2 regions of the Paenibacillus sp. FSL H3-0302 genome follow, and region 1 is predicted to be linked to the other one. Evidence: a T-box and tRNA genes for the amino acid it is inferred to sense, from the RefSeq annotation. Region 1 holds a T-box; the other holds one or more tRNA genes.

What was found. A T-box is a leader RNA that pairs with one kind of tRNA and senses whether it is charged. The one in region 1 lies ahead of metG (methionine--tRNA ligase), so its partner is inferred to be a tRNA-Met.
Region 2: it has a tRNA-Met gene. The T-box ahead of metG (methionine--tRNA ligase) is inferred to sense a tRNA for this amino acid. The anticodon was not compared.

Annotation. Positions count from the first base shown of each region.
Region 1 covers NZ_CP150284.1:4,896,110-4,907,909, reverse strand. The annotation lists gene MHH50_RS21880 (sensor histidine kinase) at 1-1,166, opposite strand, end outside; gene MHH50_RS21875 (copper amine oxidase N-terminal domain-containing protein) at 1,513-3,747, shown strand; gene MHH50_RS21870 (transcriptional repressor) at 3,972-4,433, shown strand; gene yidD (membrane protein insertion efficiency factor YidD) at 4,436-4,699, shown strand; T-box leader at 4,740-5,000, shown strand; gene metG (methionine--tRNA ligase) at 5,048-7,060, shown strand; gene MHH50_RS21855 (zinc ABC transporter substrate-binding protein) at 7,273-8,262, shown strand; gene MHH50_RS21850 (metal ABC transporter ATP-binding protein) at 8,297-9,046, shown strand; gene MHH50_RS21845 (metal ABC transporter permease) at 9,418-10,221, shown strand; gene MHH50_RS21840 (cytochrome c biogenesis protein CcdA) at 10,358-11,071, shown strand; gene splB (spore photoproduct lyase) at 11,068-11,800, opposite strand, start outside.
Region 2 covers NZ_CP150284.1:5,163,968-5,175,767, reverse strand. The annotation lists gene MHH50_RS23010 (hypothetical protein) at 269-985, opposite strand; gene MHH50_RS23005 (hypothetical protein) at 1,063-1,608, opposite strand; gene MHH50_RS23000 (hypothetical protein) at 2,133-2,420, shown strand; gene MHH50_RS22995 (thermonuclease family protein) at 2,482-3,612, opposite strand; gene MHH50_RS22990 (hypothetical protein) at 4,396-5,433, shown strand; gene MHH50_RS22985 (DUF3006 domain-containing protein) at 5,637-5,852, opposite strand; gene MHH50_RS22980 (MBL fold metallo-hydrolase) at 5,853-6,905, opposite strand; tRNA gene MHH50_RS22975 (tRNA-Met) at 7,100-7,165, shown strand; gene MHH50_RS22970 (sialidase family protein) at 7,604-8,740, opposite strand; gene MHH50_RS22965 (hypothetical protein) at 8,855-9,220, opposite strand; gene MHH50_RS22960 (hypothetical protein) at 9,629-10,132, shown strand; gene MHH50_RS22955 (hypothetical protein) at 10,996-11,800, opposite strand, start outside.

The DNA of each region.
Region 1 (11,800 bases):
AATTGCGCTTTGAGTGCTACGATCTGAGCTTGCTTTTCACTGATTTGTTTGCTGGATAGGTCAGCGATAGTATGATCCAGGTTTTGGAGCATCGAATTATAGCTTGAATAAAGGATAGCCATTTCTTTGTTCATGGTTGTTTTTACAAAAGGTAAAGTAGTTCCCCGTTCGACATTGCTCAGCTTGGTTGCCAGATTACGAAGGGGCTTGGATAGGGTCCAAGAGAAAAAGAAAGTGAATAGTAGGGCAGCACCCATCCCCAGCAGGCCAATTAAAATAATATTCCGGCGAATCGTATTTAAATCTTTAACAGCGTCTTTAGAATCAATGTAAGCAAAAACGCTCCACTCGCTATAGTCGGAATAGGCATAGGATACGAACAGATTGCGTGAGTTTATTTTTTGTGGAACGATTCTGGCTTTATGATTGCTGAATTGTTTTAGAAGCCCGTCGTTCATATAGAGTCCAATTTCTTTTGGATCTGTGGAATAGACAATGGTATTAAATGAATCAACAACTTGGATTTTCTCGTTTTTGCCGAGGTGAAATTGGCTGACAGCGTTATGGATAACCTCGACAGGGAGGACAAGAAACAGGGTTCCTAACCGGTTTAGATCATTCCAATCATTAATTTGTCTGGCTCCCATCACCACAGGGATATTACCGTTCTGCCATACATCTACACCGAACCAGACCATTCGGCCTTTATTCTGTGCTATAGCCGGAAACCAATAAGCATCGCAGATTTCCTTTTCGCTGTCCCAGATGACCTTTAAGGAACTGCTGTTGGTATACACCTGATCATCGGACAGACCGAGCAGCTTGAACTGGATGTCAGAGTTTATGGAACGTGTCTGTTGATCTATGTAACGAGTAATTTCCATGGCGTCTGTACGAGGTGAACGTGACAACGCTAAGTCTCCCAAGGTTTCTTGAATCAAGGGACTGAACATGATCGTAGAAGAAAGCTTATCGTTATCCTGAAGAATTGCGTCCATTTTACCTTGAAGTTGCTTGACGGATTCCAGGATATATTGGTTGGAGCGGTTTAGAACAGCTTGAGAGGAAGAGCGGTAGGACAAAAAAATGGTGAATCCTACGATGGTGAAGATGATTAGAGAGAAGCCCATGATTAATTGAACGAGGATGGAGATTTTTTTGGACATGTTATCCCTCGCATGTAAAAGATATTCTTCCATACATTGTAACAAAAGCAAATGAAAGCGAATATAGTCAGACGAAAAATAAACATATTTATAGAAAAAATCTCATTTTTTTCAGGGGAAACAGCGTGGTTGTCCAACAATATTTAATACAGCGTTAATCTTTCTTTACTTAATAATGAAACTTTTTATGGTGGCATGCGTCTAATACTATGTTTGTTATGACGATCGTGGCAAAAGCTTTTTGCCGCCCTACCGTGGGTGGCAGCATTTTGCGGGGAATATAAGAGGAGTATGAAAAAGACAGAGACCTACTTATATTTACAAATAGGAGCAGAGGAGTTATATCATGGATTTGAAAAAGTTAACGTTAGTTGCTGTTTTGGCCGTATCTCAGGCCGCCGCGGCAGTGCCGGCTTTTGCTGAAGCTGTCAATAATACCCCAAGTAATACTACTGTAGTTGGGACAGTTGTTTCAGCTGCGCCGGAGGTAATGCCAGAATCTACTGATCCATTGCCGCCATTGCCGACGGAGACGCCAGGAGGAGTAGTGTCACCGACACCAACACCTACTCCAATTCCTGCAGAGACAGTTGATCCTACGGCTACTGTTGAACCTACAGCAACAATTGCACCTACTGCAACACCGCTTCCGACTGCAACACCTGGAGTTACTACAGAACCTACAACAACAGATGGTGCTCGTGCTGCGGCTAACAGTCAGCTTATTCTTATGATGAACAGCAACAAAATGTATCAGAACGGCCAGGAATATTTAGCTAATCAGCCTATGGCAGTGAAAAACGGCGTATCCTACGTTTCGATCCGGGCTATGGTAGAACGTGTAGGCGTGAAATACGTTTATGATTATAAAACGAAAGAAACCATTGTTACCAAGGGAAGCGACGTTATGCGCTTTAAGACCGACAGCAAGGTCTATACAGTTAATGGTGAGAAGAAGACGATGAAAGGTCCAGCTTACCAATACAAGGGGACTTTCATGGTTCCATTGACATCCATAACTGGGGCACTGGGCATTCCATATACTGTTGATAATGTGCAAAAACGAGTAATCCTTACATTAAACAACAAGCCTAAAGCTTCCTTCACAGTGCCAACTGAAATTTACGCCGGTGAACCAGTGACCTTCGTAACCTCCAGCTCGTCACCAAATGGTGTAGCTATTGTGGATGAAAGCTGGGGAGGTAACAAGCAGGATATCTATGATCAACCAGGATATTATGTAGTAACCTATTCCGTAATGGATGCGAATCAACAGTGGAGTGATCCTTACACCATGACCATCACAGTGCTTAAACCTAATACACCTCCAGTTGCTAATTTCACTACAGACAAGGATTCATACAAGATGGGTGAAATGATTACTTATACCGATCTAAGTAGCGATCCTGATGGTGATGAAATTACCGTAACTTGGACGAACAAGGCCGAGGCTTTCTTTACTCCGGGTCCAGCGACAATTGCTGTCCAAGTAAAAGATTCACATGGCGCGATCAGCACGTTTGAGAAAACCGTTAATATTTCGGATGAAATCTTGTACAGTAAAGAAGATTTCAACAGATTATTTGCATCTCCGGGCAGTGTGTTTAGCATCGATGGATCGATGGTTCCTACTTGGCAGCAAGTAGCTTATAATCTTTCTTCCGAGCCTTATAAACTAATTCGCAGCAACAGCCCAGAAACGGTGTATACAGAAGGTGTTACTTACCGTGAGACTTCTTTGGGTAAAACCCGCTTCTTGATTCACCACAAGAATAACCTGAATATTAAAGCTAAAGTGTATGTGATTGCTACGAATAACAATTTGTACCCAACGACGCTTACAACCGAATATGTGGGCTTTGCAGGCCCAAGCACATATCCTGAAGGTACTGGTAAAATGTCTGTAGAACGTTATTGGAAATCTATGCTTACAAATGAGCATTATAAAACGATTGTTCTGCAACCAGGGGAAAGTGTCTCAATTCTGACCGATCTAAACCAAATTGCTATGAAACCAAGTGAAATTGTTTCACTTCAAGCGGACTTATTTAGTGATTATCCAATCGATTATAATGTCATGTTGATTGATGCGAATAAAGATCCACTGACTACACTTCCAACACTTCCAGTTCTGGATCGAGACGGAGTGCATAATCGGGGAACTTACGAAGATTCTACTCGTATTATCACGGTTACCGATGAGGTAGGAAAAACTCCTGCAAAACTTCTGCTAGGCGATAATTACAGTGATAAGAACCTGGCTGGCGTAGACCCAATGGCAGGTACGGAAGCATCCAATGCCGGTAATTTCGGGGTATTATACAAGATCAGATTCGAAAATGTTGCACCAAACTCATTGATTACGTTTAATCCACGTGGCGGTAACTATATGGGGCCGGTTATGGTTAATAACCAAATCGTGCATATGCCAAGCGTGGGAAGTCTCTCGAACGCTGACATGAACAGTGTGGTTTATCGTAGTGGTGAGTATGGAGGTTCTGTGGAGATTTTGTTCACAGCAGCTTCAGGCAGTAACTTGCCGGTCAATTTCCTCATCACTCCACTTCCAGCAAAGAAATAACAAATAGGAATATCCCTATAAGCTCTATTGGGGAATTATCTACAATAAAGGCCCGGCTGAATATTCCGTAAAGGAATACGCAGCCGGGCTTTTGTTTAAATATAATAATTCAGAGGTTGCGTAGGGGCGCTTCATGGTGCTTCATTGACGGGGCATTTATTTTGGGGCATTATTAAGAGAGTGAAATATAAATGAACTGATCTGATCTTATGGGAGATGAGCGTATGCTGTCGACAGAACAAATATTAGAAGTCATGTCGGGGCAAGGACTGCGAATCACCGACCAACGCAAAACGCTTGCCCAGTTATTCGGCGAGAATAAGGGATATTTGTCAGCGAAGGATGTATATGAGCATATGGGCCGTAAGTATAGCGGACTTAGCTTTGATACGGTGTACCGCAATCTTCGTGTAATGGAAGAGCTTGGTGTGCTTGAACAGATTGTCTTTGAAGACGGAGTGAAGTTCAAGGGAAGCTGCAATCATCAGGATCATCACCATCATATGATCTGCCTTCAATGCCAAAAGACCTACCCGATTAATTTCTGCCCGATGAATTTAACGGATACACCCGATCAATTCCGGGTAGTCAAGCATAAATTTGAGGTGTTCGGTTATTGCAAAGAATGTGAAGAGAACCGGGAAGAAGAATTAGTTGCAGCATCAGATAAACAAAAGGGACTTTAGAAATGGTGACCCTACGCAGAACGATTCAGGCGCCTATTCGGGTGTATCGCAGGTACATTTCCCCTATTAAACCTGCAACCTGCCGCTTCTATCCAACCTGCTCTGCCTATGCCCTGGAAGCCATTGAAGTCCATGGTCCATTGAAAGGCTCATGGCTTGCAGCTAAGCGGATTGCCAGATGTCATCCCTTTCATCCTGGAGGACTTGATCCTGTGCCGCCTCTTCAAGATGAATCTGCTGAGAAGGATTCTGCCCCTGCGACTTGACATGGGGCCTTACCATTGGGTATATTCACAAGTAATAGTATGAATTCCGAAGAACGGATAAGTAAATCGTTACGTCCATTACAGAGAGCCGGAATATGCTGAAATCCGGTATGGAGCGTTAGATTGAATATGGTCCGGGAGGAACTGTGTTCGAGCGGGAACTGCAATTGTGGTTCACGTAAGATAACAGCGTGATCCAGCGTTAATGGACAGTTCCCGCGAGGGAACTGGCGAAGCCTGCGCTCTGTGAAGAGACAGGAAATTTGGGTGGTATCGCGTGAGTTATACTCTCGCCCCATTATGGGGGCGGGAGTTTTTTGTTTTTTAATAAGAAAGGATGATTACTGAATGAGTGAGAAAAAAACGTTTTACCTAACGACACCAATTTATTATCCAAGTGACAAGCTACATATCGGACATGCTTATTCAACCGTGGCAGGAGACGCAATGGCCCGTTACAAACGTCTGCGCGGCTACGAAGTGCGTTATCTAACCGGTACAGACGAACATGGACAAAAGATCGAGCGGAAGGCAGAGGAAGCAGGAAAGACCCCTCAGCAGTTCGTAGACGACATTGTTGTTGGTATTAAGGAGCTATGGCGTAAGCTGGACATTTCGAACGATGACTTCATCCGTACTACGGAAGAGCGTCATAAAAAAGTGGTACAGGATATTTTTGATCGGTTGCTGCAGCAAGGAGACATCTATAAAGGTGAATATGAAGGCTGGTATAGTATCCCAGATGAAACCTTTTACACAGAAACGCAATTAGTTGATATAGTGCGTGATGACAACGGTGTGATTACTGGTGCAAAAAGCCCAGATAGCGGCCACCCGGTTGAGCTGGTGAAGGAAGCAAGTTATTTCTTCCGGATGAGTAAATATGCGGATCGTTTGCTGCAATTTTACGAGGAGAATCCAGAGTTTATTTTGCCGGAATCCCGTAAGAACGAAATGATTAACAATTTCATCAAACCCGGACTGGAAGACCTTGCAGTTTCCCGTACAACCTTTGATTGGGGCGTAAAAGTTAAGGGCGACGAGAAGCATGTCGTGTACGTGTGGATTGATGCCTTGACTAACTATATTACTGCTCTGGGTTATGGTTCCGAGGATCGCACCTTGTATGACAAGTTCTGGCCTGCGGATGTACACATCGTTGGTAAAGAAATCGTTCGTTTCCATACCATTTACTGGCCGATCATTCTGATGGCGCTTGGTGAACCCCTTCCGAAAAAGGTATTTGCCCATGGCTGGTTGCTCATGAAAGATGGAAAAATGTCGAAATCTAAAGGTAACGTAGTTGATCCTGTGACACTGATTGATCGTTATGGCTTGGATGCATTACGTTACTACCTGCTGCGCGAAGTACCGTTTGGTTCGGATGGCACGTTCACACCGGAAAGCTTTGTAGACCGGGTTAACTATGATCTTGCCAACGACCTTGGTAACCTGTTGAACCGTACAGGGGCTATGGTTGAAAAGTATTTTGCAGGCGAGATTCCGGCATATGAAGGAAATGTAACAGCATTTGATGGTGAGCTTCAAGCTGCGGCTGAGAATACTTATTCCAAAGTAGAAGAAGCTATGGAAAAAATGGAGTTTTCCGTGGCGCTGACAGCTATCGGAATATTCATTAGCCGCACCAACAAATATATCGATGAGACACAACCTTGGGTGCTTGCCAAAGATGAAAATAGAACCGCCGAGCTGGCTTCAGTGATGAGACATCTGGTGGAAGGTCTGCGTACCGCTTCAATCCTGCTGCAGCCGTTCTTGACACAAACACCAGCAAAGATCTGGGAACAGCTGGGTATTGAGCCTGGTGAGTTAACGACTTGGGATAGCGGTAAGACCTTTGGCCTGATTCCGGCAGGAACAAAGCTGGTGAAAGGCAATCCAATCTTCCCACGTCTAGATGTGGAGCAAGAGGTAGCTTATATTGCCGAGGCTATGGGCGCTGGTAAAGCTGCGGCTGAAGTGGCGGAAGCGGCTGCTCCTACTGCTGCGGACTCCGAGCCAGTGGAAGAGCATAAAGAGGAAATCGGCATTGACGATTTCGCTAAAGCAGAGCTGCGGGTAGCCCAGGTTATTGCTGCAGAGCCAGTGAAAAAAGCTGACAAGCTGCTGAAGCTGCAACTGGATCTGGGTTATGAACAACGTCAAGTGGTTTCTGGTATCGCGAAATTCTATACACCGGAAGAGCTGGTGGGACGTAAAGTGATTTGTATCGTAAACCTTAAACCGGTGAAGCTGCGTGGGGAGTTGTCCCAAGGGATGATTTTGGCGGCTTCTAAAGATGACCAGCTAACGATCGCTACCGTGCCGGACAGTATGCCAAACGGAGCAGTAGTGAAATAAGACAATACTGTTGTAGAAATTTTTTAATGAGGTTGCTTGAACAAGGGAATGCTCCTTCAGCCGGGTTGGTTGTGGGAGCATTTCTTTTTTATAAAGGACGATACCGTCTTTCTTCTGAGTGAGGTTTCTTTGTTGACTTATCGTAACGATTACTATTATACTACTAATAGTAAAATTTACGATTTGAGGGGTAGATCAATATAATGGCGGCAATGAAATCACGTATAAGTTTGCTCGTCCTTGCACTGGTACTTGTATTTACACTAAGTGCATGCGGACCTAAGAGCAGTGGAAGTATAGTTGAAGGGAAAGTAAATGTAGTTACAACCTTTTATCCTATTTACGAGTTTGCTAAGGAGATTGGCGGGGAAGATATCAATGCTATTAACCTGCTTCCAGTGGGTGTGGAGCCACATGATTGGACACCGCGCAGTCAAGATATTATCAACACTTCTAAGGCACAGCTATTTCTATATAACGGTGCAGGCTTAGAAGGCTGGGTTCCTAACTTTTTAAAAGGCCTTGATAGCAGCAGTAAAGTTAAGGCGGTTGAAGTAAGTCAAGGTATTGATTATATCATGACCGATGAAGATGACGGGCATGATCATGGGGCAAGTGAGGAAGAGTCTCATCAAAATGAGGACACGGATCATAACAGTAATGCCTCAGGAGACAGCCTGCATACAGACCCGCATACTTGGGTAAGTCCAAAATCAGCCATTGTCATGGCTCAGAATATTAAAGAAAGCCTTCAGTCCGTGGATCCTGAGCATAAAGAAGGTTATGAAGAGCGTTACAATAAGCTTGCGGAACGTTTGCAGGCGTTAGACAGTAAATTCAAAGAGGAGCTTGCTAAGCTGCCCAACCATAAGATCGTAGTATCGCATCAGGCTTTTTCTTACCTTGCCCGTGACTATGGATTGGATCAGCATGCGATTATGGGACTTTCGCCAGACGCTGAGCCGCGCGGACAGGATTTAGTGAAGCTTGCGAAAATGGTAAAAGATGAAGGGATTAAGTATATCTTTTTTGAAGAGCTTGTCTCCGATAAACTGGCTAAGACTCTGGCCGCCGAAGCGGGCGTTTCCACTATGGTGCTTAATCCGGTAGAGGGACTTACTGCGGAGCAAGAGAAGAACGGCGATAATTACTTCACTCTGATGGAGAAAAATTTGCAAAATCTGATTATGGCCTTACAATAATAAGGAAAGTATAAGGGAAAGGCGGTACTTAAGCATGCAATCGGTATCCTTGGACTGCCATCAGCATATCATCGATATACAGGATCTTTCTTTTTCATATGGGGAACAGAAGGTGATATCGAATCTTAACTATAGTGTAAGAGAACGAGATTTCCTTGGTATCATTGGTTCTAATGGTGCTGGTAAAACAACATTGATGAAAATGATCGTTGGCTTGCTTCCAGCGAGCAGTGGTGAAATTAAATTATTCGGAACGCCTGTCCGCAAGTTTAAAGACTGGGAACGGATCGGGTATGTTCCGCAAAAGAATGCCTTCAACCCATTGTTTCCAGCAACGGTGCGTGAAGTAGTTCTGTCAGGTCTATATAATAACAAGAATCTGATCCGCAGAGTATCTAAGGCTCAGCATCGTCAATGTGAGGATGCACTTGAAGTCATGCGGATACAAGATATCGCGGAGAAAAGAGTAGGCCAGCTGTCAGGCGGTCAGCAGCAGCGTGTTTTTCTGGCTCGGGCGCTGATTAACCATCCTGACCTGCTGATTTTGGACGAACCTACGGTGGGTATTGATGCCGAATCGCAAGCGGGATTCTTTGAATTAATTACCCATATGCATGCTCATCATCATATGACCTTCCTGATGGTGTCGCATGATATCGACATGATCAAAAATTATTTAGGTCATGAGCCCGTGCAGACGAATGGTAAAATCAACTTTTACTCCCGCCACTCACATGATCTCCAGAATTGCACAGAAGAGAATCTGCAGCACACGCTCTCTTAAGTCATAATTAAACTCTGAGCAGAGGTTTGCCTCTGTTCTCAGTGCATACATAACTTGCGTGTGGAAGTTAGTCAGTAGACAGGGTTTTTACTAGGAGTATTTCGACCTTGTTCCTATTTCTTGTTTTCTCTTATCTAAGCACCGCCCAGTCTGCAAGCGTGTCCCTTTAGGGACGAAAGCGATCTTTCCCCGACCTAACTATGTTCAGTAACACTAACTCCTACGCTAGTTGCACTTAACGGGTGTCCAGAGGGCAGAGCCCTTGGGGCCCTCCCTTGGAAGGGAGGGTTTGGGAGGGATCGAAAAAGGTTTGAAAAAGGTTTGAAAAAGGCTTTAAAATGGTTTGAGTTTTGTATGAAGGAGAGTTTAAGTTGGAAATACTATTTAGCGATTTTTTTCAGCGGGCGCTTGCGGGCGGACTGCTGATTGGTATAACAGCGCCGCTTATAGGCGTTTTTCTTGTGCTTAGACGATTATCCATGATTGGTGATACGCTGGCTCATGTTACTATAGCGGGGGTGGCGCTCGGTTTTCTAACAGGATTTTATCCGCTGGGCGCAGGCCTTATCTTTGCAGTGGTAGCGTCCTTCGCGATTGAAAAGCTTCGCAAGGCTTATAAGAGTTATGCGGAGCTGTCGATTGCCATTATAATGTCGGGCGGAGTGGCGTTGGCTTCACTCTTTTTCACCTTAGGAAAAGGGTATAATGCAGACGTAATGAGTTATTTGTTCGGCAGCATTTATACGCTCGATAATACCGATTTGATCGTGGTAGGCATAGTGACTATAGCTGTTGTAGTGGTAGTTTCGATGTTCTTCAAAGAGTTCTTTTTGCTTAGCTTTGAAGAGGATGCAGCAAGTGTAAGCGGGCTTCCGGTGAAACTGCTTAACATGCTGATCACCATTCTGACAGCACTTGTGATTAGCACAGCCATCAAGATCGTAGGCTCGCTGTTGGTATCTGCTTTGTTGACTATTCCGGTCGCAATCAGCTTATTGCTATCCCGTAGCTTTAAATCCTCGGTCATCCTGGCGGTTATTATTTCGGAGATTGCCGTTGTAGGCGGACTAGTGGTAGCTGGAGTCTGGAATTTGGCTCCCGGTGCAACTATTGTGCTTTTGCTCATATCATTATTGGTATTAACCTTGATCGGTAAAAAGGGTTTGCCAGCATAAACAGCGAATTAAGTAATCGGTATCGCATTAGGCAAGCATAAACGCCTTCGGTGTCCTTGTAAGGACGATAAGCGAAAAAAAGGAGCCATAAGCAGCTCCATGAAGTGACTCGAATGCCGGAAGGAGAGCCGCTATTTTGTCTAATATCAATGCAGGAATTGCTTTAGCCGCAGGGGTGGCATCGTTTATATCGCCATGCTGTTTACCGCTGTACCCCTCTTATTTATCGTACATTACCGGGTTATCCGTTCAACAATTAAAATCAGGCAGCAACTCTAAAGAGGTTCGTATACGCACCCTAACTCATACATTGGCATTTATATTAGGTTTTTCTGCAGTTTTTTACACACTTGGTTTTGGGGCTGGGTTATTCGGGCAATTCTTTAATGGCCAGCGTGATCTGATCCGGCAATTGTCGGCGATTCTAATTATTGTAATGGGTTTGTTTTTGCTTGGGATTTTTCAGCCGCAGTTTTTACTTCGTGAACGTAAGCTTGATTTAAAATGGAAACCGGCGGGTTATGTGGGCTCCTTTATTTTCGGAATTGGTTTTTCTGCGGGTTGGTCACCCTGTATCGGGCCGATTTTGACGGCAATTATTGCTCTTTCGGCAAGCGACCCAGGCACTTGGTTTACATTGATTACCGCGTATAGCATCGGATTTGCTTTGCCATTTTTTCTCTTAGCCTTTTTCCTAGGCGGAGTGAAGCGTATCCTCAAGTATTCGAATCTGCTGATGAAGATTGGCGGCATACTTATGGTATTTATGGGTGTTTTGCTGTTCACGGATCAAATGTTCAGGATCACAGTGTGGCTACAAGGAGTAACGCCGGATTGGCTGATTTTTTAGGTGAAGTAATCAATACCTGCTTCCGGAAAATGCTCAAAAATCCGCTCTGTGATAAATTCTCGCAGGGCGGTTTGCTGTTCATCCGGATAGACATATTTGTTCTGTCCCCAGCGGCCCCATTTCTTTTTGCGTTTCTCCATGTCCATTTCTAGTTTAGATTTCGGGTAACGTTTCTCAATTACAGTCTTGGCTGTTTTGGTGAATCGGTGCTGAATCATTTCAAAGGTTAGACCTTTTCCGATTTCCGGAGGAAGGGTCTTGGCTAATTTGGCCAGCAGCTCCGCATAGCCTTCCTGCCAGCCGTCATACCAAATAATTGGGGCAATGATGAAGCCCAGTGGATAGCCGGCGCGGGCAACCTTTCCAGCCGCTTCAATTCGCTCTTCAAACCGCGAGGTAGCAGGCTCGAAATTTTTGATCACATAGTCAGCATTCACGCTAAAACGAATTCTGGTATGTCCGTTATGCCGCAAATCGAGTAAAGGTTCAACATGTTGGTATTTGGTCACAAAGCGCAGGCGGCCAAGGGGCTCCGCTGCCATGAATGTGATGAGTTCGGACAGAGACCCGGTAATATGCTCCAGTCCTAACGGATCTGAGGTACAGGCTGCTTCAAAAGTCGTGATTTCAGGGCTGCGCTCCTCGATATATTTTTTGGCGGCGTCAATGATGTCTTCGGTATTTACATATACACGAATGTAAGGCTTTGCCCCTAAAGTAGTCTGCAAA
Region 2 (11,800 bases), 270 kb from region 1:
TAGCTTGCCCAGAGGCACGCATTATCTAGTTATCTAACAAAAGTTGAGGGTGTACAAAGAAGTAAAGTTATCATAGACTAGACGATCAACAATGGAGGTCGGAGAATCCACGGAGTTTTTCTATCTGACTCGAAAAAACTTGGCAAGAATAGAAGAGCCAGCGGACAAATGACCGCTGGCTAAACTCGAAAAAGTGATTTCATCCAGAAACTAAATTCTATGTAGTAACGTTATAATGTCTGTCGAGTTTCCAGTGACTGTATTTTTATTAGGGAGCAAATATAGCCCCTTCATTATTGTAGTATGCGTAATGAGATGAAGTGTAAGTAAATGATACAGTGACAGATACCGCCTGGTTGCCAGCTTGAACACCTCCGGAGGTAGAAGTTTCTCCATTGTTGCAGAACTGACCATTCACAATCCAATAGATTTGTGTTGGATTTACTATTTTTGCAGTAAGATTACCTCCGTATACTTTAGAATAAGGTAATGTAAGACCGGAAAGTGTGTTTTTTGCATTCATTTGAACATCGAACATTTCATTAAATTGATAAAAAGATCCAGAATGGTACGTAATTGCATAAACCATTAGAGTTGGATTGTAATACGGATTTACATCTAAAACAACTGAAAATTTTGATACTCCTGTACTTGCAGCAGCCAAAGTTGAATTTTTAGAATTTGTAGATGAATTTGATGTTTTATCGGGGTGTGTAGTTCGTACTTCTTCTACTGTTCTACCACTATTTTCTGCAATTTCAGCAATAGCTTCTTCATAACTCATTTCTTCTACAGTCACTCGATCCCCCAAACTTTCCAAATTGTTCAAATCAATTTTTCCTTGAAGCAAATCAGAATTAATTTCTTGGAGTTGCTGTGAACTTGAATCGCCTTCAGTGCTTGCTGCGTAAGAATGAGAAGCTGGCAAAATAAGTGATGCACATAGAGTTAAGGATAAGGCAAATGCTGATAAAACTTTTTTCATAATAATGTCTCCTTTTCTATTAATTTCTTACACAATATATCATAATGTGGTATATCTTGTAAACTATTGAATTATAATCATCTATAACCACCATTATTGAAAATTTGGACTATCTTGGATATTCTTAGAATTATATTTAGTTTTTTGTCTTTCTCAGTAGGGTTTTCAGGAAGATCCAACCCCCAAACTTGATATCTATCATTAGTACGAACAAACCCAGAAACATACTGTCCTGATTTGCCAAATTCGACATCATTTAATGTTAATCTTGAGTCTCTAAAAACTCCGGGGAGTATATCCTCTGTTCCAATGAAGAAAACAGGGTATTCAATACGACTAAAGTAATCTTGGTATGCTTTGGTTGCAGCTTGATTAAAATATTCCCTCGTTACAATAAGAGCATCATAGGTCTTGTTTTTTTCCTCTAAGAGATCCGTTAATTCTATTGGTTTGTAGTTAATATTCTCAACTTGTTGAAACGGATTCTTTCCTACGATAGCAATTTCTAAAGGGATTGTAGGTAGGTCATATAGTTCGCTATTATTTGTTACAGTTTTATTCTCCTGACATCCTAAAAGAAGCACTGATAAAATTAATAAAAATGAAAGTAATTTAATTCTCAAAATTCAACTCTCCTTCCAATTTTAAAAGATAGTTTATATTTACAAACATATCTTTATATTACATTATTTAATGATAAATACCAATTATAAGGAATCTCCTAACGGTCTTTAGTGCAAATATACAATCGCTGTGAGAAATGGCCTGGGAGCCGTTTGCAACAGTATTGGGGATATAAACATAGTTTCACCACTCCATAATTATAATTTTTAGAATGACGTAGGAGGGCAGGTAAGTCTTGGATCATGGGAATCACTGTCTCTTTTTTTCATTGCTTAAAATTTCCTAATGCGGTTATAATACAAACAAGTGTTCTTATTTTTTGGAGGCGATCACATGAAAATGAGTGTTGGCCAAACAGTTGAAATTATATATCAGGACAAAGCGGAAAAGATTACGCAACGCAAGATCGAGGTCTATGGTATTCGTGACGGTCGTATCCGGGCTACATGCCTGACCACCAACTCGCCCCGTGTATTCTTAGAATCCAGTATCCTGTCATGGCAACCCATACAGGAGAGACGCTATGCTTAGCGATACGGCCCGCAAGCTGTTGATGATTATGCGGCATTGCTCGGTGCATCATGGATACATGCCTACGATAGAGGTACTGGAGACAAAGAGCGGACGGACACCAGAAAAGATTCTAGCCGGGCTGCAGGAATTGGCAGAGGACAACTACATTCTGTGGGAATTTGGGAAACCACCTGAGAGTGCAGTTGTCGTTGAGGGATGGGAGCGAAAAGAGGATCGACCAGCATATGTTTCATGGGGCATTGACGGTGGCCATATAGATTACTGGACAGATTACTAGGAAGGTATACATAATTGTAATGACATAGCTAAACCACAGGAGCACTTCCTGGGGTTTAATTTTATTCACAACCTATACCGTCTCCGTCTCGATCGAGCTTTCTTGAGTAGCCAGGGTCACCTGCATAGATTGGATCTGCGCCGGCTGCCCTAACGGCGGAACAGTTTTTGTAATAAACATCTTGGACTGGTTGGGGTGTTGCTGTTGGCTTTTTAGTAGGAGCAGCAGTTGGCTTCTTTGTTTGTGCTGCAGGTTTTTTCGTTTCAACAGGTTTCAAAGTAGCCACTGGTTTTGGTGAGGGTTTGACAGTAGCAGTTGGTTGAGTACTTACTTTCGCAACTACAGTATCATCATACCCTTTATCAGTTGCGTAATCTTCTATGCTCCAAATCCCTAACTTAGCCGACTGTGCTTTCTTTTGGATCTCCCTAAATTGATCAACATATTTGACATCAGGCTGATAAACAGCAACCCTCGCAAGCCCCTTTTCAAGCAACATTTCATTTACCATCTTATCACCAACGTATGCATATGCTAAAATGCGTCCATATTTATCCCGCTCAGATACGTCATATTCGAGTTTTACAGTTTTTCCTGTAAGGATTTCTGCTGTATAAGCACTCGCTTCAAGGCCAAAAGGTTGAACCGGCTTAGAAGGATGTTTAGTCTCCGGTGTATCAATAAGTATGAGCCGCACTTTCTCAGATGTGCCGTCTTGTAATTTGACCGTAAAGGTATCCCCATCAGTGACGGAGATTACCTGAACTTCAATTGTTTCCGCAGATGACATTAAACTTGCTGGTTCGATATTTTGCTTTGTATCAACCGACGTTGACACTTTTTCAGTACTTTCAGTCTTGTTAACATTTTCCACAATTTTTTCTTTTGCTACGGAGTTTCCTTGCTCGACAGTTGTAACTTTAGGAATAGTTACTACAAACAATATAAGAGATATCGCAATAGTGATTAATGAATATGTGGTAACCGCTTTGCGTGTCTTTTTAGTTGGATCTCCCCAGCGAATAATTAGTGAAGGCTTAATCAGACCTATAATCCAAATCGGTATTGCAACAAAGGATATCAAGAAAAAGTTAATAGCTATAGCATCCCGAAAAGATATGCCCGTAAAAATAAGAATTTCTATTAAAGCGATAATACTAAGAGAAATCAGAAACTTTTTTGATCTGAGCATCAAGGAACCCCTTTTCTATAAATAGATGAAGTTAGCTTAGCAGAAATGGGAGATTATGACTATTAAATTCAAACGGGAACTTTATCAGAATATTCATGATTGGCACAGCGGAAGCTTGAGATTCTGAGATTGACGGGGTGGGTTCATTTATATATAAGAAATACGATTATACAAACTATAACAAAAGAAAATCACCTGATAAAATCTCGGGGAAATTACATAATCTATTTTCATCAGTTTGTACCTGTTTCTACTCCACGAGTAGAAAAAATAGATCATATTTCAAACTGGTTATGACCTGTTTTTATGGGCTATGTAAAAAGATAATATGAAGTATTGTACCTTGCCAATATCAGCTGGGTATTTTTGCGATCAGAAAAATTTTCCTTTATCGTTACATACATGTTGTGGGAAATGGATTATATTTAGAATACACAGTTTGGAAGCATCGGCAGTGTAATCCGGAAGTATCAAGAAGAGACCTCGCGGATCAGTAACCGCCAAGTCTCTTTTTTATATTCTAGGGGGGGATACATTGTTAAAACCGTCGTCCTCATGATATTGATAATTATCATTTCAGCAGTTGTAGTCTATATTTTTCTGCCAAAAAGGCAGAAGTGTATTCAAAGAATACAGTGATTGATCCTCTTAAGATTACGATCCAAGATATAGACCGTATAGAAGAGGGGACTGATTTAATTTTTACTGATCATGAAGCATATCGAATCCATATTATGCTAACATTGAGTGATTGAATTATTTTGACACAAAGGAGACGAATCCTTGAAGACATATAATGAGATGCTGCTTTCCACACCTTTTATGATAAATGGCAGACTTGAATCGGAAAGTTTCGCATTGAGACCAATTTCTCCCCCAAATCATATGCCTAGATATGAAGAATTTCAATATACAAGTGTTTTTAGAAGTATGTTTGTTTTAAGTCTTACTGTTGAAGTCGATAGCATTAATCCTTTAGGGGTGGATAATAAATCTCTTGGCCCGTATCATAAAACTCCACTTGAGATTGCAGACATGGATGGAGTACGAGCTCTGAAAGTATTTAGAAACTTTTTGTCTTTGCATTATGGGAAAATTTTCTTTGATCATGGTGTTACGAGAATAAATGATCATTTCAGTCTACCAAATATTAATTATTTTATCCCACTGAAAAATGCTAGACATCCAGTTTGTAATATGTTGGATAGGTTGGATTTTAGTCAATCTGGTGAGCTTTCTAACAGTGAAGACAGCTTGAAAAGGCTTGGGGTTTTATTGAAGAAGGGTACAAATAAGAACAAGGATTTTTTGAAATCACTAAATCTATACTACAATGCATTAGAGCAGTATAATATAAATGAAACACTAAGTTTTATGTTGTTTGTTACATCCATAGAAACTTTAACACATAAGTATTCTAAAAAAAGTAATATAACATCTCGAAATCTAGATTCAGATGATTATTTCTTTACCAAAATTATAAATATTATCGAAACGGATGTTGGTCAATCTGAAAATCGTGATTTTTTGAAGGGATTTGTTTTAGAGAGATATAAGGTAAAGATGAAATTTGTAGATTTTGTGCTTCAATTTTTGAATGAGAACTTTTATGAAATTTGGGAAGATCGAGGAATAGATAGAAGTGCTATTAGTAAAGAGGAAATAGAAGAATTATTGAACAGAATTTATAATCTACGATCAAATTACTTGCACCGTGGAGAAGATATATCGATTGAAATTAAGTTATATTCACTTTTGATATTGATTGAAAGAATTACAAGATTTATTTTGATTAAAGTATTTGATGAGCTGACAGCTTGATAAGCTTCATATTATGGAAATGCGATTGTTTGGATACTAAATTAAAAGTATTCAAGATATATGCCGATCTATGATACTACCGCTTCTCTTAAATGTACATTGGTAGCATTAATGATCAAGGATATTCTCGGATTTGAATTTGGAAAGAGGATGGATAAGAGTTAGTACATAATAAAACCCCGGATATTCACCGGGGTTCATTTTTAATCTTCGAACAAATCGTCCATTAGCTGCTGAATGTCTTCTTTTCTCTTTTTCGAGTCATTCTTATCGATCAGAATTTCATTATCTTTAAAAATAAGGGTATCTCCAGACTTTGCCTCTTTAGGTAAAATTGATTTTAAGATATCCTCAGTTTGCCCTTCAAATTCTACAACGGCATACTCACCTTCAAAGCGGTCAATGATTCCTTTATGCATTTACTTAGCCCCCTTAGTCGATGTAAAAGTGATTTTATTGCCATCACTTATTGCAGTAATTGTACCTTTTTGGTCAGTTCGTAACACTGAAGTATTCGCATTTTTTAACCTTGTAAGAATCCCGGAATCTGGATGCCCGTAATTATTTTTACCGACGCTTATTACTGCGTACTGTGGGTTAACGGAGTCGATGAATGCTTTGCTGGTTGAACTACTGGAGCCGTGATGGCCGACTTTTAATACATCAGCTTTTAAATTCATGCCATCGTCTAACATATCGTTCTCAGAAGCCTTTTCAGCATCGCCGGTAAAGAGGAAGGACTTGTTCTTATAAGTGACCTTTAAGACAGCACTCCAGTCGTTAATATTATCCCCATACGTTTTAATAGGAGCCAGGAACTTAGCCTCAACACCAGTTAAAGGAATGGTAACGCCTTTAGTCACTGCTTTGATGGTACGTCCCTCATTCTTTACAGCGGTCAAAAAATCTTTGTATGTCTCAGTGGTATGTGATACCTTTGGAGCGTAGACAGATTTAACATCCAGCGCTTTGAGAACATCATCTAATCCACCAATGTGATCTGCGTCAGGATGAGTAGCAACCAGGGCATCAAGTGTCTTTACACCAAGGGCGTTCAGGTATTTTACTACATTCTTACCCTGATCGTTATTACCTCCGTCAATGAGGACATATTGATTATTAGGAGTTCGGATTAAGGTAGAGTCCCCTTGGCCAACATCGAAAAAGTAGACCTGAAGAGTGCCGACGTTTTGTTTCTTTGGTAAAAGCAAAGCTGGAGCTGGCGTAGAAGTAGGCTTTGCTGTTGGTTTCGCAGTAGGCTTAACAGCTGGTTTCGCAGTGGCAGCAGGTTTTGAATTTGAACTACCACCATTGTGGTAATGGTATTCTCCGTCTTTCAGTCCCCACTTTGCACAATTGGTGCGGCAATAATGACCGCCATTTGCATCTGTGCGTCCTGGATGCGCCTCAGCAAGTACAGGCATCAACAATAAAACAAGTGACATGAAGATTGGTACAATAATTCTTTTCATAAAAAAATAAACCCCTAATGTATGATTCTGGGAGTATTCTATCAGTTATAGGTAATTTTTTCTAGAGAACATTACGAAAACTTGCTAACGAATTTGTAAACGAAGTATCTGATATAGAGTTAAATTCATGAATAGAAAAACCCCTATAATAGAAGAAAAAGAAACACAGTTAAGCTTATTTTAACCTTTCCCCAAGCTCAGTTGGTTAGAGCGGTCGGCTCATAACCGATTGGTCGGGGGTTCGAGTCCCTCAGGGCCCACTTATCAAAAACCCTTACTTTGTAAGGGTTTTTTGCTGTCTGTAGGTTCCCTTGTAAGTAGAAGTGGATGAGTTGGAAAAGCGACAAAATAGAAAATGATCACATTTTGGTCACGGCGTTGATAGATCCTCTGGTTTTATCATAGATCATCTGGAAAACGGTAAAAAGTATGTATTCTGTGGAACTGCACTCTTGTAGAGGAAAGGGGGACAGTCAAGACATATAGACTATTAAGTAGCAAGCACCATACGCCGTAGATTTTGATTGAATTAATAGCATGTCCAATACGCTGAAATTGATGATTTCTTTGAACAGGTTAATGCTGAATTTTGATAAGAAGCAATAAAGGATGCCGCATGTTCGCTCGGCATCCTTTATTGAAGATGGATATACTAACTTAACAGCCTTTTAATTAATCATCAGAAGTTGATTAATAGCTTATTGATTATCCCCAAACCAGATGTTCTCAGTACCGGTCCGCGTGTCTGTCCATACGCTCACTAGACGGCCTGTCTGGGGGACGATGGCATTACCGATGTAGTCCCCAATTAGGGGGATGCCGGTGACGTCAAAGGAAGTTGTTGTTATCCGGGTGTTTGTATACGTCATACCGCCATCTCTAGATGTTGCTAGATAAACATCAAGGTTGAGGGGGTTGACTCGATTAGTGTAATAGGTAACGAATATTGCACCATCCGCAGGGGATACGGTGATGGCTGGGAAAAAGTTTTGGGAGCCCACCGGACTACCTGTAATGGATATTGGTGCCCCCCAATCCACACCAAAATTGGTGGAAGTGGCAAGAAAAATATCGGAATAACCTTCTCGAAAATCTTGCCATACAGCATAGACATTACCTCGCGTCGTCGGTGCATTAGAAATATCTGCTGCGAGGGAAGGGTATGTCAGACATCTAAATGTATATCCCGGCAATGGATCTGGTGGGACTACAACGCTGGCGACCATGGTTTCAGGAGTAAAAATGACCCCACCGTCTGAGGATGTGCGAATTTTAAGATCAGTATTACCGGGAGGCTGATTGATCCATCCCACGATAACAATCCCATTTAATGTAATTGCTATACCGGGGAATTCTTCGAATTCTTCGACCGAAGACAGCAGGGAGGGACTGGAATAGGTACTACCGTTATCTAGGGAACGATTGAAGAATATCGTATTTCCCGGTATGAATTGTGTGTTGTAATCATGCGTATAACCAGTATATACATTTCCAAAAAAGGGACTTGATCCAGCTTTGTCGGTGACAACGACCACCTGATCATCATTTACAAACTGCCCAAACCCTTGATTCACGATGACTGGAGGTCCGAATGAAGAGGCATTGTCGGCAGATGTATAGGAAACGATCGACCCGCTGAGACCGTCTGAATCGAAGGCGTGGGCTAATACTACGAAAGTGGTCGGGAAAATATAATCAATATGTGGTGCTTCGATGCCTGCAAATCCTGTCGGTAACGGCAATAACGTTGTTGTCCAAGTGGCACCTGCGTCAATAGATTTGTATAAACCTATATTAGGAGGGCCTAATCGAAGATCTACAGCTACGGCAACCATAACTGAAGGATTAAGCCAATTTACCGCGATGGTGGGCTCAAACTGAACGCTTGCGCTCGGCGAAATTTGAATATTAGCCATGCTAAGCTCCTTTCGTCAGAGAGTTTTCGGTACTTATGGGTTCAGCTGAGCTATGAAAGTAAGTTCGGATTGCAGCACTCTTTGATGGGGAATGACGTTTCCTGACGAATCCGTTCCGAACACCGTGATAATCGTGTCTGCCGGTGCGTTTCCAGTTACGAGAAATTGGACTTCATAAGCTGAATTGCCTGCGATATTAAAACCGAGAAACTGGCTGGTGTTAGCATTAACATTTAATGAGTTGGAGTAGACTAAACCTTTACTAACCAAGGTATTCCATACGTAAACGTGATAGACTACGTTAGATGAAAAACTAAGGTTGTCATTATCGATATTAATGAGCACGTTGGATGCTGGGGTAGTCCCTGTGTTCGTAATGATGCCTGTTGTTGTTGCCATGAGCTTCACCTCTTTATTAGTTTGCTATATATATATGAATTGAGATTCATTGTGTTTGGACAAGGGAATCAGAAAAATCGCGGAAATGAATACTGAGAGGTCTAATTAGGTGGGGAAATACAAATAAAATTTCAGCATGATCTGAAGTAACTTGATTATAAGTTGAACAACAATTGACGATTTTTACGACTTCTCTGCCACTGCTGATCTTGTAAGGCGCATGCAGGTAACTATTCGCTATCAGCAGGAGAATTTTAAGAATTTTAAATAGAAGGTCTGACATTTATTTTAAATAAATGTTATAATTATTAAATCAGTGTGTAGAGATATTGGTCTTTTTTATTGGGCCAAAAATATATGTCTCATGATACGTCTGCCATCTGAAATATATTCACGGAGATGACAAACATGCATGGAGACACAAGACTGCCCAGAAACGGAAAAGAAGGTATACTATTTTTACTCATTATTTCAATCATTTCAGTTAACACTATTGCCCCTATTATTGTGGGGTTGGAACGCGGCTTCAGTAAGGAAGTGTATATAGATACACTAAAGGTTATTCCATTTATGTGGATGATCGTAGTTTTATCCGTAAGATTAGTTGCAGGACCGATTGTTGGAAAAGTGATGCCGAAATTCATGGGACAAACCGATGGATTTAATGCAAGGATTCTGTTGAATACTTTATTGAATGTCACAGTGTTATCTATTTTACTATCAATTATCGGCACATGGGTTGGGACGAAACAAATAAGCCTGGATCCACTTAAAAACTTCCTTCACATCTGGCCGAGAAACTTTGGAATAGCATTTTGGATTGAACTGTTGGTTGCGCAGCCGATCGCAAGATTTGCGATGAAAACATTACACGCAAGACAGGATCGTAAAACAGAAAGTGTAAATGCGTAACTAGCTAGAGTGTAGTAGACTAATAAGAAATTCAAGGAGCGTCCATGGTGGGCGTTCCTTTTTTGCAGCAATCGGAAGTATCGAGAGAGACCCTGTGTTCCTTTGAAATTTGATTCCATAACAATTACGTGAACGATGCTTCTCCTGTCAGACACAGCTGACCCTTAAAGCGGTTTTTTTCCACATTTGCAATTCTAACGGACTCCATAGTCGCTATTGGCATAAAAAGTACCGCATGTGAGCCTCTTTCTAGGCATTAGCGTCCATGGAGTCCGAAACCATGCTCTTAAGGCTGAAAATCAGCAAATAGCGACATCTGGGTCCGATAGCTCGAGGTGGAGGAGGTTAGTTCGTTTATTCGTTAGCTCGTTAGTGCCGTGCTCCTCACAGATTTAGTTGCAGAAATTATAATGAGAAGCAGCTTTTAAAGGAACAATCAGTAGTCTCACCTCTACAACCAGCATATCTAGTATGCGAGTTCATAAACCATTCAGTAAAGCACAAAACGGCACTGCTCCAAACCATGAAATGGTTTTGAAGCAGCGCCGTTTTTGTTAACAGCCAGCTAAATTGTCCAATGGAGAGCAGGGTGACCGAAACGTTGTCCCTAATTTCTTCCGATTGCAGTCCCGATCGCAGTCCAACCGCAGTCTCGATCACAGTCCCGATCGCAGTCCCGATCGAGTCCCGATCGCAGTCCTGATTGCAGTCCCGATCGAGTCCCGATCGCAGTTCCGATCGCAGTCCCGATCGCAGTCCCGATCGCAGTCCCGATCGCAGTTCTGATTACAGTCCCGATCGCAGTTCTGATTACAGTCCCGATCGCAGTCCCAACCGCTATCCCTGGGTTTCCACCAGCATTCCTAAAGTTTCATGCTGTTCCACAGCTGCTGGAATGCCCCGGATTCGACCTCGAAGAATACCGGTGCTTGACCGTAGCGTACAAGTCCTTGACCGAACAGCGTCAGCTCTACTCGGGCGTTGTCTTCCAGCTGTAAATAGATGATCTTACGGTCTTCGCTGTCGTAGATGCCTTGCTCGATCAGCGGCTCTGCTGCCAGTGGTTTAGCCGCTTGGAGGGCTGTCAGGAAGCTATCAAGCGCCTCGCCATTGGCGAGTGGCGCCTGCTGCTGGAGGCCGTTGTTCCAACTGTTGAAGCTTTCCCATTGTGCAGAAGTAACTCGGCCTTCAAGATTCAGCTTGCCGAACAGGTCGGCGCCGCTGTTTATGGTGATGCCGTTGGTGTGCTCATACAGTTCGGCGAATACCTCGCCGTTGATTACCGAATAGGACATAATCAGAAAGCTGGAGTCATAGCCCTTCACGGAATAGAGATCCGTTTCGCCGATGTTCGAGGCTAACTCAATATATTCGTCGTTACCGCTCCATTCGTTGATGCCGCCTGTAGTGCGTCCCAACTTATCACCGCGCAGAGCAGCAGCATCGGCAGCGTCAATGCGAGTCGCTGACTGTGTATAAATATTATTTTTATACACGACCAAGGCGATCATATCTGCCTTCACGCCAGACTCCTTATCTGGCAGTTTCAGCTTGGGAATGACAATGCTGCCGGATGTAGCTGTGCCTGAATTGCCAGCATTGCTTGCTCCCGGAGTTACCTGGGCAACCTGCCCTGGGGAGCTCTGACTGTTCAACTGCTGCCATATA